3 regions of the Streptomyces sp. NBC_00984 genome follow, and region 3 is predicted to be linked to each of the others. Evidence: riboswitches for the same ligand, from Rfam matches in the RefSeq annotation. Region 3 holds a riboswitch; each other region holds the start of a gene.
The links. Region 3 has a riboswitch for thiamine pyrophosphate ahead of OG520_RS10720 (thiamine ABC transporter substrate binding subunit). Riboswitches for the same ligand answer to the same signal wherever they lie in the genome.
Positions count from the first base shown of each region.

Region 1: it holds a riboswitch for thiamine pyrophosphate, as region 3 does, so the genes downstream of both, thiO (glycine oxidase ThiO) here and OG520_RS10720 (thiamine ABC transporter substrate binding subunit) in region 3, are expected to answer to the same signal.
Region 2: it holds a riboswitch for thiamine pyrophosphate, as region 3 does, so the genes downstream of both, thiC (phosphomethylpyrimidine synthase ThiC) here and OG520_RS10720 (thiamine ABC transporter substrate binding subunit) in region 3, are expected to answer to the same signal.

Region 1 covers NZ_CP108734.1:6,626,877-6,631,081, reverse strand. The annotation lists gene OG520_RS29640 (peptide-N4-asparagine amidase) at 1-9, opposite strand, end outside; gene OG520_RS29635 (NAD(P)/FAD-dependent oxidoreductase) at 126-1,382, opposite strand; TPP riboswitch at 1,616-1,728, shown strand; gene thiO (glycine oxidase ThiO) at 1,726-2,910, shown strand; gene thiS (sulfur carrier protein ThiS) at 2,907-3,134, shown strand; gene OG520_RS29620 (thiazole synthase) at 3,137-3,931, shown strand; gene pknB (Stk1 family PASTA domain-containing Ser/Thr kinase) at 4,043-4,205, shown strand, end outside.
Region 2 covers NZ_CP108734.1:4,523,309-4,527,513, reverse strand. The annotation lists gene OG520_RS20085 (SsgA family sporulation/cell division regulator) at 78-515, shown strand; gene OG520_RS20080 (YibE/F family protein) at 596-1,957, opposite strand; TPP riboswitch at 1,989-2,122, shown strand; gene thiC (phosphomethylpyrimidine synthase ThiC) at 2,115-3,890, shown strand; gene OG520_RS20070 (hypothetical protein) at 3,974-4,205, opposite strand, start outside.
Region 3 covers NZ_CP108734.1:2,521,977-2,526,181, forward strand. The annotation lists gene OG520_RS10715 (ABC transporter permease) at 1-245, opposite strand, end outside; gene OG520_RS10720 (thiamine ABC transporter substrate binding subunit) at 386-1,498, opposite strand; TPP riboswitch at 1,572-1,688, opposite strand; gene rlmN (23S rRNA (adenine(2503)-C(2))-methyltransferase RlmN) at 1,744-2,850, opposite strand; gene OG520_RS10730 (phosphatidate cytidylyltransferase) at 2,944-4,026, opposite strand; gene frr (ribosome recycling factor) at 4,026-4,205, opposite strand, start outside.

The DNA.
Region 1 (4,205 bases), 4.1 Mb from region 3:
CCGGAACATGCGCATCCTTCGAAGAGTGTGAAATGAGCAATCCAAAAGATGCACAGTGCACTAATTTCCGCCCGCCTCCAAGGGGGAGCCCACATGTCGGACGCCAACGTCCGCTTTCCGTACGCCTACTGACGGATCGCCGACTTCAGCGGTACGGAGGGGTCACCGGCCCGCGCCGGATCGAGCCGCGCCCCCACCTCGATGAGCTTGCGCCCCTGCGCCAGATCGCGCGGCCGGCCGACGGCGAGAACCGCGACCAGCACGCCCTCGCGCAGCCAGCACACCGACCAGGCGGCTGCGGCCGGATCGCCGCGCCACAGCAAGGTGTCGGCGCTCCCGTGGTGGCCCGCGTACTGCACGAACCGGTCGAACTGCTCGGACCAGAAGTACGGCACGGGGTCGTAGGTCATCGGCGCCGGGCCGTCGGCGGCGACTGCCCCGATGATGTTGGCGGCGGCGGTGCGCGGGCCCTGGAGCGCGTTGTCCCAGTGGTGGACGAGCAGGCGTTCGCCGTACCGGGCGGAGGGGAACGAGGCACAGTCGCCGACCGCGTACACATCGGGCAGAGAGGTGCGCAGCGCCCCGTCGGCGGTCACCGATCCGTCGGGGCCGAGCGCGATGCCGGAGCCGGCCAGCCAGCCGGTGGCGGGCCGGGCGCCGATTCCGACGACGACCGCTCCGGCCGGGACCGTACGGCCGTCCGCGAGGACCACCCGGCCCGGCTCGATGCGGGCGACCCGGGCTCCGGTGAGGAGTTCGGCGCCGCTCTCCGCGTACCAGGCGGCCATCGGGGCGGCGACCTCCGCGGGCATCGCGCCCGCGAGGGGCCGGTCGGCGGCCTCGACGACGGTGACCGCGCAGCCCGCGGCGCGGGCCGCGGTGGCGAACTCGGCACCGATCCAGCCCGCGCCGACGACCACGACGCCGTGCTGCTCGTCGAGGACCGGCCGCAGTCGTGCCGCGTCGTCGAGGGTGCGCAGCAGATGGACGCCGGGAACGCCCTCGGACCCGGGCAGGACGACCGGTTCGGCACCGGTCGCGATCACCAGGACGTCGTAGGGGACGGGTCCCGACGGGGTGTCCAGCTCATGCGCCGCGGGCCGCACACCGGTGACGTCGCGGCCCAGTCGCAGATCGATCTCCAGCGCCTCGAAGTCGATGTCGAAGGCGGAGTCCTCGGCCTTGCCGAGGAGCACCGCCTTGGACAGCGGAGGCCGGTCGTAGGGCTGATGCGGTTCGGCGCCGATCAGGGTGACGGGGCCGGTGAAGCCCTGCTCCCGCAGGGCCACCGCGGTCTGCACCCCGGCCATGCCCGCACCGACGATGACGACGCGGCGTCCCGCCCGCCGTTCCGGCTGTTCCGACTGCTGCTGCTCGCTCACCCGTACACCTTAAGCACCTGATAGATCGTCAGGAAAGGGTGTGTTCTCCGACCGTGCTCGTCCCGCCGCTCTCCCGCGACTCCCACGGGGTGGAAGCGAGGGTGTCGCCGGTCCGGGTGCCGATCCGGCCGGGCGTCCGGCCGGCCACCGGTGAAGGACGAGTCCGTCGAGCGGACGGGCCACGGCGGCTGCTCCCTTACCGGGCCGGGTGGCCGGGGTTAAGGTGGCCGACGTAAAGCACTCGCGGGAGCCCGGACGCACCGGGCTGAGAGGGAGGCTGGGCGGCCTCCGACCGTACGAACCTGATCCGGGTCATGCCGGCGAAGGGAGGGGCTGGAAGCCCATGCGTTCTTCTCGGAACGGAAACGGATCCGATGTCCTGGTCATCGGGGGCGGGATCATCGGCCTGGTGACCGCCTGGCGGGCCGCGCAACGCGGGCTGCGCACCGCGGTCGCCGACCCCGAACCGGGTGGCGGGGCCGCCCGGGTGGCGGCCGGCATGCTGGCCGCCGTCACCGAACTCCACTACGGCGAACAGCTCCTGCTGGGCCTCAACGTCGCCTCCGCCGCCCGTTATCCGGCCTTCGCGGCCGAGCTGGAGGCGGCGAGCGGGCAGGAGACCGGCTTCCGCGCCTGCGGCACCCTGGCCGTCGCGCTGGACTCCGACGACCGCGCCCATCTGCGGGACCTGCACGCCCTGCAGCGGCGTTCGGGCCTGGAGTCGGAGTGGCTCACCGGCCGTGAGTGCCGCCGGCTGGAGCCGATGCTCGCGCCGGGTGTCCGCGGCGGTCTGCGGGTCGACGGCGACCACCAGATCGATCCCCGCCGGCTGGCCGCCGCCCTGCTGACCGCCTGCGAGCGGGCCGGGGTGGTCTTCCACCGCGGCTGGGTGGAGCGCCTGAGCGTGGTGGGCGACCGGGCCGCCGGAGCGGTGCTCGCCGGGGGCACGGAGCTCGCGGCCGACCAGGTCGTGCTCGCCGCGGGCAGCCTCAGTGGCCGGCTGCCGGGGCTGCCGGACGAGGTCGTGCCGCCGGTCCGGCCGGTGAAGGGCCAGGTGCTGCGGCTGACCGTGCCGGCCCCGTACGCACCGTTCCTGAGCCGGACGGTACGGGCCGTGGTCCGGGGCAGCCATGTCTATCTGGTGCCGCGCGAGAACGGCGAACTGGTCGTCGGTGCCACCAGCGAGGAGCTGGGCTGGGACACCACCGTCACCGCGGGCGGCGTCTACGAGCTGCTGCGGGACGCCCACGAGCTGGTACCCGGCATCACCGAGCTGCCGCTCACCGAGACCCTGGCCGGCCTGCGCCCCGCCTCCCCCGACAACGCCCCGCTGCTCGGCCCCACCGCCCTGCCCGGCCTCCATCTCGCCACCGGCCACCACCGCAACGGGGTGCTGCTCACCCCCATCACCGGTGACGTCATGGCGGAGCTCCTCACCGGCGGCGAGCCGCCCGAGCCGGCCCGTCCCTTCACCCCGCGCCGTTTCTCGTCCGCCGCCGCCCCCGTACGTCAGGAGCAGCCCGCATGACCGCCGAGCCCGTACCCCCCTCCGTGTCCGTGTCCGTGAACGGCGAGGTGCGGCTCCTCGCCGCGGGCACCACCCTGGACGCCCTGGTCGCCACCCTGACCGCCGCGCGCTCCGGCGTCGCGGCCGCCGTCAACGAGACCGTCGTACCGCGCGGCCAGTGGTCGGCCGCCGCACTCCGCGACGGGGACCGCGTCGAGGTCCTGACCGCGGTCCAGGGAGGCTGACCATGGCGGACGACCTCTTCGCCCTCGGCGACACCACGTTCGGCTCCCGGCTGATCATGGGCACGGGCGGGGCGCCGAGCCTCGACGTGCTGGAGCGCTCCCTGACCGCGTCCGGCACCGAGCTGACCACCGTCGCGATGCGCCGCCTCGACCCGACCGTGCAGGGCTCGGTGCTCTCCGTCCTGCGGCGGCTCTCCATCCGCGTCCTGCCCAACACGGCGGGCTGCTTCACCGCGGGCGAGGCCGTGCTGACCGCCCGGCTGGCCCGCGAGGCGCTCGGCACCGACTGGATCAAGCTGGAGGTGGTGGCCGACGAGCGGACCCTGCTGCCCGACCCGATCGAGCTGCTGGACGCCGCGGAGATCCTGGTGGACGACGGCTTCACCGTGCTGCCGTACACCAATGACGACCCGGTGCTGGCCCGCAGGCTCCAGGACGTGGGGTGCGCGGCGGTCATGCCGCTCGGCTCCCCCATCGGCTCCGGGCTCGGCATCCGCAATCCGCACAACTTCCAGCTGATCGTCGAGCAGGCCCGGGTGCCGGTGATCCTCGACGCGGGCGCCGGGACGGCCTCCGACGCGGCGCTCGCGATGGAGCTGGGGTGCGCGGCGGTGATGCTGGCGTCCGCGGTGACCCGGGCCCAGGAGCCCGAGCTGATGGCCACGGCGATGCGGCACGCGGTGGCGGGCGGGCGGCTGGCGTACCGGGCCGGCCGGATTCCGCGCCGCCACTTCGCCGAGGCGTCGTCGCCGGTGGAGGGGCGCGCGGTGCTGGACCCGGAGCGCCCGGCCTTCTGAGCCGCCGGTACGGCGGACAGCGCATGTTCCTGTCACGGCTCGGCTGCAGTACGGCCCCGGGAGTGCCCCGGCCCGTGGGCCGTGTCCGTGGCGGCTCGTAGACTCGCCTGCGTGGATACGACCCTCCAGGACCCTCTTGTCGGGCAGCTGCTCGACGGCCGCTACCGCGTCGATGCCCGCATCGCCGTGGGCGGCATGGCCACGGTCTACCGGGCCGTGGACACCCGGCTCGACCGGGTGCTCGCCCTCAAGGTGATGCACCCGGCGCTGGCGA
Region 2 (4,205 bases), 2.0 Mb from region 3:
TCGCGTGCACCACGATGGCGTCAATAGGGCCACGGGGGATCATTCCTGGCCAGATTCATCTACTGCGGGGTTGAACGATGCGCGAGTCGGTTCAAGCTGAGGTCATGATGAGCTTCCTCGTCTCCGAGGAGCTCTCTTTCCGGATCCCGGTGGAGCTCCGGTACGAGGTCTGCGATCCGTATGCGATCCGGATGACCTTCCATCTGCCCGGTGACGCCCCCGTCACCTGGGCATTCGGCCGTGAGCTGCTGCTCGACGGCCTCAACAGCCCCAGTGGTGACGGTGATGTGCACATCGGACCCACCGAGCCCGAGGGGCTTTCCGACGTACATATCCGGCTCCAGGTCGGCGAGGACCGGGCCCTCTTCAGGGCCGGTACGGCACCACTTGTGGCGTTTCTCGACCGGACCGACAAGCTTGTGCCGCTTGGGCAGGAGTGCACGCTGGGTGACTTCGAGGGCAACCTGGAGGACGCCCTGGGCCGGATCCTTGCCGAGGAACAGAACGCCGGCTGACAAGAACGGCGCCGCCGACCGGCTCGCCGGTCGAACACGGTACCTGCCGAATGGGTGAATTGTTCACCTGACGGAGACGTTCAAGGCTTCGTCCTACGACGACGGCCTTTCCCGGCCCGTACGGGTGCCGAAGCTCCGGCTTCCGCGCCGAGCCCTGTGCGGTCCGCGGAGACGACCAGCGCAGCGAGCACCGTCGTCACCGGCACCGAGGCGACCAGTCCGATCGAGCCGACCAGCGTTCGTATGATCTCCTCCGCCACCAGCTCGCTGTTGGCCACCGTCCCCACGCTGCTCTGCGCGATGGAGAACAGCAGCAGCAACGGCATTGCGGCGCCCGCGTAGGCGAGCACCAGCGTATTGACGACCGAGGCGATGTGGTCCCGTCCGATCCTGATGCCTGCCCGGTAGAGGCCCCGCACACCCAACGTCGGGTTCGCCTGGTGCAGTTCCCAGACCGCCGATGTCTGGGTCACGGTCACATCGTCGAGGACGCCGAGCGAACCGATGATGACACCGGCCAGCAGCAGACCGCTCATGTCGATGTGCGGGTACAGGCCGTGGATGAGGCCGGTGTTGTCGTCGGTGTTGCCGGTCAGGCTCGCCCAGCCGATGAAGAGCGATCCGAGCAGCCCGATCAGCAGCAGCGAGATCAGCGTGCCGATCACCGCGACCGAGGTGCGGGCGGTCAGGCCGTGGCACGTGTAGAGCGCGATCAGCATGATCGCGCTGGCCCCGACCACCGCGACGAGCAGCGGATTCGAGCCCTGGAGAATGGCCGGGAGGATGAACAGGGTCAGCACGGCGAAGGACACGGCGAGCGCGACCAGCGCCATCACCCCGCGCATGCGGCCCACCGCGACCACGACCAGGGCGAAGATCCCGGCCAGCAGGGCCATCGGGAACTTCCGGTTCACGTCCGTCACCGAATACTGCAGATCATGGGGCGCGTCGGGGGCGTACGCCACGACCACGCCCTGACCCTCGCGCAACTGGCGCGGTGCGTCCGGCGGGACGACCTCGGTGAAGGTCCGGCCCTTGTCGTGACCGGTCGTCACCTCGATCGTGGACTTCTTGCACAGTCCCTTTCCGCTTCCCGAGGGCGGTGAGGTGTCCCCGCCGACGGGCATCTGGACCACGTTCACGTCCTTGCAGCCCACCATGTCGACATTCACCACCTTTCCCTGCTGGGTCTGCCGGTCGAATCCGACGCCGGTCCGCTCGTGCGGCGGCGCACCACCCGGCCAGAGCGCCACCAGACCGACGACGACGGCGGTGGCGAACGGGATCAGTACGGCCGCGATGACCTTGCGCAGATGTTTGGAGACGGGCGCGGCAGGGCCGTGGCTGTGCGAGTGGCCGTGCTGATGGCCCTGCGGTTCATGCTCGATATCGAGGGACGTCACCGGCCGATCATCGCAAGAAGGGACGGGCCCTCTGTTCATTACGCCGGACGGGGCGCTAGCGTGGAGGAACCTTTGCACACGCGGGAGCTCGGAGCACCGGGCTGAGAGGGCGCTGATATCCGTACGTCCGTACGGGACAGGCTGCGCCGACCGCCGAACCTGTTACCGGGTAATGCCGGCGTAGGGAGTAGGTCTCATGACCACAGCGGACGCACGCACGCCTGCCTCGAACCAGAGCGACGAGGCCGGGAAGTCCATCGGCTGGCACAAGGGGTACGTCCAGGGCTCGCGCCCGGACCTCCGGGTGCCGGTCCGTCAGGTGCACCTCACCAACGGCAAGGACGTGACGCTGTACGACACGTCGGGGCCGTACACCGATCCCACCGTCGAGACCGATGTCCGCCGCGGGCTCGCACCGCTGCGGGAGAACTGGATCGTCGCCCGCGGTGACACCGAGGAGTATCCGGGCCGCCCCGCCCGCCCCGAGGACGACGGGCTCAAGCACACCTCGCCGCGCGGTGGACTGCGCAACCTCGACGCGGTCTTCCCCGGCCGCCCGCGCCTGCCGCGCCGCAGCCGGGACGGGCAGCCGGTGACCCAGCTCGCGTACGCCCGCCGGGGCGAGATCACCCCGGAGATGGAGTACGTGGCCATCCGGGAGAACGTCGAGCCCGAGGTGGTGCGCGAGGAGATCGCGGCCGGCCGGGCCGTGCTGCCGGCCAACGTCAACCACCCCGAGATCGAGCCGATGATCATCGGCAAGCGGTTCCTGGTGAAGGTCAATGCCAACATCGGCAACTCCGCGGTGACGTCCTCCATCGAGGAGGAGGTGGAGAAGATGACGTGGGCGACGCGCTGGGGCGCCGACACCGTCATGGATCTGTCCACCGGCCGCAACATTCACACCACCCGTGAGTGGGTTCTGCGCAATTCACCCGTGCCGATCGGCACGGTTCCGCTCTACCAGGCCCTTGAAAAGGTCGACGGCCGGGCGGAGGAACTGACGTGGGAGATCTACAAGGACACCGTCATCGAACAGGCCGAGCAGGGCGTCGACTACATGACGGTCCACGCCGGCGTGCGCCTGCCGTACGTACCGCTGACCGCCCGCCGCAAGACCGGCATCGTTTCCCGCGGCGGCTCGATCATGGCGGCGTGGTGCCTCGCGCACCACAAGGAGTCCTTCCTGTACGAGCACTTCGAGGAGCTCTGCGAGATCCTCGCGACCTACGACGTGACGTACTCGCTGGGCGACGGGCTGCGTCCCGGCTCGATCGCCGACGCCAATGACGAGGCCCAGTTCGCCGAACTGCGCACGCTCGGCGAGCTGAACACGGTCGCCAAGCGGTTCGGCGTCCAGACCATGATCGAGGGGCCGGGCCATGTCCCGATGCACAAGATCAAGGAGAACATCGACCTTCAGCAGGAGATCTGCGAGGAGGCGCCGTTCTACACGCTCGGCCCGCTGACCACCGATGTCGCTCCGGCGTACGACCACATCACCTCGGGCATCGGCGCGGCGATGATCGCGTGGTGGGGGACGGCGATGCTCTGCTACGTCACGCCGAAGGAGCACCTCGGCCTGCCCAACCGGGACGATGTGAAGACCGGCGTCATCACCTACAAGATCGCGGCGCATGCGGCGGACCTCGCCAAGGGGCACCCGGGGGCGCAGGACTGGGACGACGCCCTCTCCGACGCCCGTTTCGAGTTCCGCTGGGAGGACCAGTTCAATCTGGCTCTCGACCCGGACACCGCACGGGAGTTCCACGACGAGACACTGCCCGCCGAGCCGGCGAAGACGGCGCACTTCTGCTCGATGTGCGGTCCGAAGTTCTGTTCGATGAAGATCTCCCAGGACATCCGGCGCGAGCACGGCGGTTCGCAGACGGAGATCGAGGCGGGCATGGCGGAGAAGTCCAAGGAGTTCGCGGCGGCCGGCAACCGGGTCTATCTGCCGATTGCGGACTGACCGTATCCGGGAGGAGGTATCGCCCCGGGGACTCCTGTCTCCGGGGCGACCGCTCCTGCCGTCCGGCCGGTGTGTGGGCCCGGTCAGTCCAGTTCGTGCTCGGGACCGCCGAAGTCGGGGCTGGTGAAGTCCGGTGAGGTGAACGTCGGGCGGGGGCCCGCCGGGCCGTCGTCCGGGCTGGAGAAGTCCGGCCGGCTGTAGCCGATCTTCGGGATGCGGTTCGCCGAGCGGAGCGGTGTGCGGGAGGCGGGAGCGGCTCCGGGATCGGCGAGCGCGTCCCGCAGGAACGGCAGTATGCCGCGCTCCAGCAGGGCG
Region 3 (4,205 bases):
TGTTTGCCGGGGAAGTCGAAGCGGGCGAAGACATAGGCGCCGGGCAGTGCGATCAGCAGGGTCAGCGCGGTCGAGGCGAGCGCCTGCCAGCTGGTGAACCAGAGGACGTCGCGGATGTCCGGCCGGGTCAGCACCTCGCCGATCCGGCCGAACTGCCAGACACCGTCCGCTTTCAGCCCACGGCCGACGATCGCGGCGACGGGGTAGGCGAAGAACAGCGCGAAGAACGCGACGGGCACGGCCATCAGGCCGAGCCGCACCGCGCTCGCGCGCCGGGCCTTCGCACGGGCCGACCGCGCGTGCACCGACCGGTCCCGAGGAGCCTTCCCGCCCTCGCCGTTCCCGCCGTTCCCGCTCGCGTCCGGTCCGCGTACGGGACTCTTCGTTACTTCACTACGAGCGAGGACCACGACTGGACCCACTGCTCACGGTTCTTGGCGATCAGGTCCGGGGCGACGGTCGTCGGCCGGTCCACCGTCGCGCCGAACTTCGTGAAGAGCTCCGGCAGCTTCGCGTCCTTGGCGACCGGATTCACGAACATGTTGAGCGGCATGTCCTCCTGGAACCTCTTGCTGATCAGGAAGTCCAGCAGGGCCTTGCCGCCCGCCTCGTTCTTCGCGCCCTTCAGCAGGCCCGCGAACTCGGTCTGGCGGAAGCAGGTCCCGGTGGCGACGCCGGTCGGCGCCTTCGCCGGCTGCGGCTTCGCGTACAGCACCTCGACGGGCGGGCTGGAGGCGTACGAGACGACGAGCGGCCGGTCGGCCTTGGCCTTCTTGCCGCCCGCGGAGCCGGAGAACTCCTCGTTGTACGCCTGCTCCCAGCCGTCGACGACCTTGACGCCGTTGCTCTCCAGCTTCTTCCAGTAGTCCTGGTAGCCCTTCTCCCCGTACGTGGCGATGGTGCCGAGGAGGAAGCCGAGGCCGGGCGACGAGGTCCCGGCGTTCTCGGTGACGAGAAGGTCCTTGTACGCGGGCTTCGCCAGGTCGTCGAAGGACTGCGGCGGCGCGAGCCTCTTGTCGGCGAAGTACTTCTTGTCGTAGTTGACGCAGATGTCGCCGGTGTCGATCGGGGTGACCCGGTGCCGGTCCGCGTCGAGCCGGGTGTCTGCCGCGACCCGGTCGATGCCCTTCGCCTCGTACGGCGTGAAGAGCCCGCTGTCGAGGGCGCGGGAGAGCAGCGTGTTGTCGACGCCGAAGAACACGTCGCCGCGCGGGGAGCCCTTGGTCAGGATCTCCTGGTTGAGCGCGACACCCGCGTCACCGCTCTTCAGCACCTTGACGGTGTAGCCGGTCTCCTTGGTGAACTCCTTCAGTACGTCCTTGGAGGCGTTGAAGGAGTCATGGCTGACGAGGGTCACGGTCTTGGAGCCCGAGCCCTTCGTGCCGCCGGAACCGGAGGCCGAGTCGTCGGAACTCCCGCACCCGGCGAGTGCGGTGGCGCCGAGTGCGGCGGCGACGGCCGATGCCGCGAGCTGCCTGGTCCTGCGCGTGGTGCTCATTGTGGATTCCTCCTGGGTTTTGGCCAGGAAGAGACGCGGCCCCACCCGCGAAAAGCGGGCAGGGCACAACAGCATGAGTTGATGACCGAACTTCCTACCCGGAATGACCCGGGCGAGGTTCAGAGGGTCTGCGGCCGACCTGTCCTCGGTGCCGCACTCTCAGCGCTGTGGCGCTCCCCTGTCGGAATATGAAGTTGATTTCAGGGCCAGGCTACACGGGCCTCGGCGCCTGTCCGGGAGTGGCCTCAGCGCTCGGCCGCCGCCAGCTGCCCGCAGGCCCCGTCGATCTCCTGGCCGCGGGTGTCCCGCACAGTCACCGGCACCCCGTGGGCCGCGATCGCCTCGACGAACGCCTTCTCGTCCTCGGGGCGCGAGGCGGTCCACTTGGAACCGGGCGTGGGGTTCAGCGGGATCAGGTTGACGTGGACCCGCTTGCCCTTGAGGAGCCGGCCGAGCCGGTCACCGCGCCACGCCTGGTCGTTGATGTCACGGATCAGCGCGTACTCGATGGAGATGCGGCGACCGGACTTCTCCGCGTACTCCCATGCGGCGTCCAGCACCTCGCCCACCTTCCACCGTGTGTTCACGGGAACGAGGGTGTCGCGCAGCTCGTCGTCCGGCGCGTGCAGCGAGACGGCGAGACGGCACTTGAAGCCTTCGTCCGCGAAGCGGAGCATCGCGGGCACCAGGCCCACGGTGGAGACGGTGATCCCGCGCTGCGAGAGCCCCAGCCCGTCCGGCTCGGGGTCGGTCAGCCGGCGGATCGCGCCGACCACCCTGTTGTAGTTGGCGAGCGGCTCGCCCATGCCCATGAAGACGATGTTGGAGAGCCGCGCCGGACCGCCGGGAACCTCCCCGTCGCGCAGCGCCCGCATCCCGTCGACGATCTGGTGGACGATCTCGGCGGTCGACAGATTGCGGTCGAGACCGGCCTGCCCCGTCGCGCAGAACGGGCAGTTCATCCCGCATCCCGCCTGAGAGGAGATGCACATCGTCACCCGCTCCGGGTAGCGCATCAGGACGGACTCGACGAGCGTCCCGTCGTGCAGCTTCCAGAGCGTCTTGCGGGTGGTGTCGTCGTCACAGCTGATGTGGCGGACCACCGACATCAGGTCGGGGAACATCGCCTCGGCGAGCTTGTCCCGCGATCCGGCCGGGATATTGGTCCACTCGGCCGGGTCGTGCGCGTACCGCGCGAAGTAATGCTGCGAGAGCTGCTGGGCGCGGAACGGCTTCTCGCCGATCGCGGCGACGGCTTCCTTGCGCTCGGCGGGCGTGAGGTCGGCGAGGTGCCGCGGCGGCTTCTTGGCTCCGCGGGGCGCGACGAAAGTGAGTTCTCCGGGCTTAGGCATGGTCCATCCAGTGTCGCAGACAGAACAGTGAGGGCCCGCCGTCCTGTGGACAGCGGGCCCTCACTCGTAAAATCCCAGGTCAGGGGCCTGACCTCAGCCGGAGCCGACGAACAGCACCAGCAGCAGCCAGACCACCGGGGCGGTCGGCAGCAGCGAGTCCAGCCGGTCCATGATGCCGCCGTGCCCCGGCAGCAGCGTGCCCATGTCCTTGATCCCGAGGTCCCGCTTGATCATCGACTCGCCCAGGTCACCGAGGGTGGCGCTGGCCGCGACCGCGAGCCCGAGCAGCAGCCCCTGCCACCAGGCACCGCCGTCGATCAGGAACTGCATGCACAGCGCTCCGGCGACCATCGCGAAGGCGACGGCCCCGAACAGGCCCTCCCGGGTCTTTCCGGGGCTGATGCGCGGCGCGAGCTTGTGCTTCCCGAAGCGCCAGCCGACGGCGTACGCGCCCGTGTCGCTGACCACGGTCAGCAGCAGGAAGGTGAGCACCCGCTGCGGCCCGTCGTCGGCGGTCAGGAGCATGGCGACGAACGTGGCGAGGAACGGTACGTAGAACGCCGCGAACACACCGGCCGTCACGTCCTTGAGGTAGCCCTCGGGCGGCTCGGTCATCCGCCAGACGAGCACCGCCAGCGCGGTCAGCGCCATCGCCGCCCAGGCGCCTTCGGCACCCTGCGCGTAACCGGCGACCACCATCGCCGCGCCACCCACCGCCAGCGGGATGAGCGGTGCCTTGATGCCCTTGCGCTCCTGGAGCCGGGAGGTCAGCTCCCACAGGCCCACGACGACGGCGACGGCGATCACACCGACGAAGACGGCCTTCACGATGAACAGCGAGGCAACGATGACGGCGCCGAGCCCCACACCGACCCCTATGGCAGCTCGCAGATCACGGCCCGCACGTTTCTTCTGCGGGGGCGGCGGCGCGGTGGACATGGGCTCCTGCGGCTTCTCGTCACGGAACAGGGGGCGGCCGCTCAGGCGTCCGGCCCCCTGGTCCCGGTCATCACGGTCGTCAGCGTCTCTACCGTCGGGATCGTCCGGCACGATGGGCATGGGCCGAGTCTGCTGGGCGTCATGCACATCGTAAGCAGGACCCGCCGGAGCAGCCCGCATCTCGGGCGCACTCCAATGGCCGGCTCCCTGCGGGGCGCCCCAGGAAGAGTCGTTCATCAGACTTCGAGCAGCTCGGCTTCCTTGTGCTTGAGCAGCTCGTCGACCTGCGCGACGTACTTCGCGGTGGTGTCGTCGAGCTCCTTCTCGGCGCGACGCACCTCGTCCTCGCCCGACTCCTTGTCCTTGACCAGCTTGTCGAGGGTCTCCTTGGCCTTGCGGCGCACGGCGCGGATGGA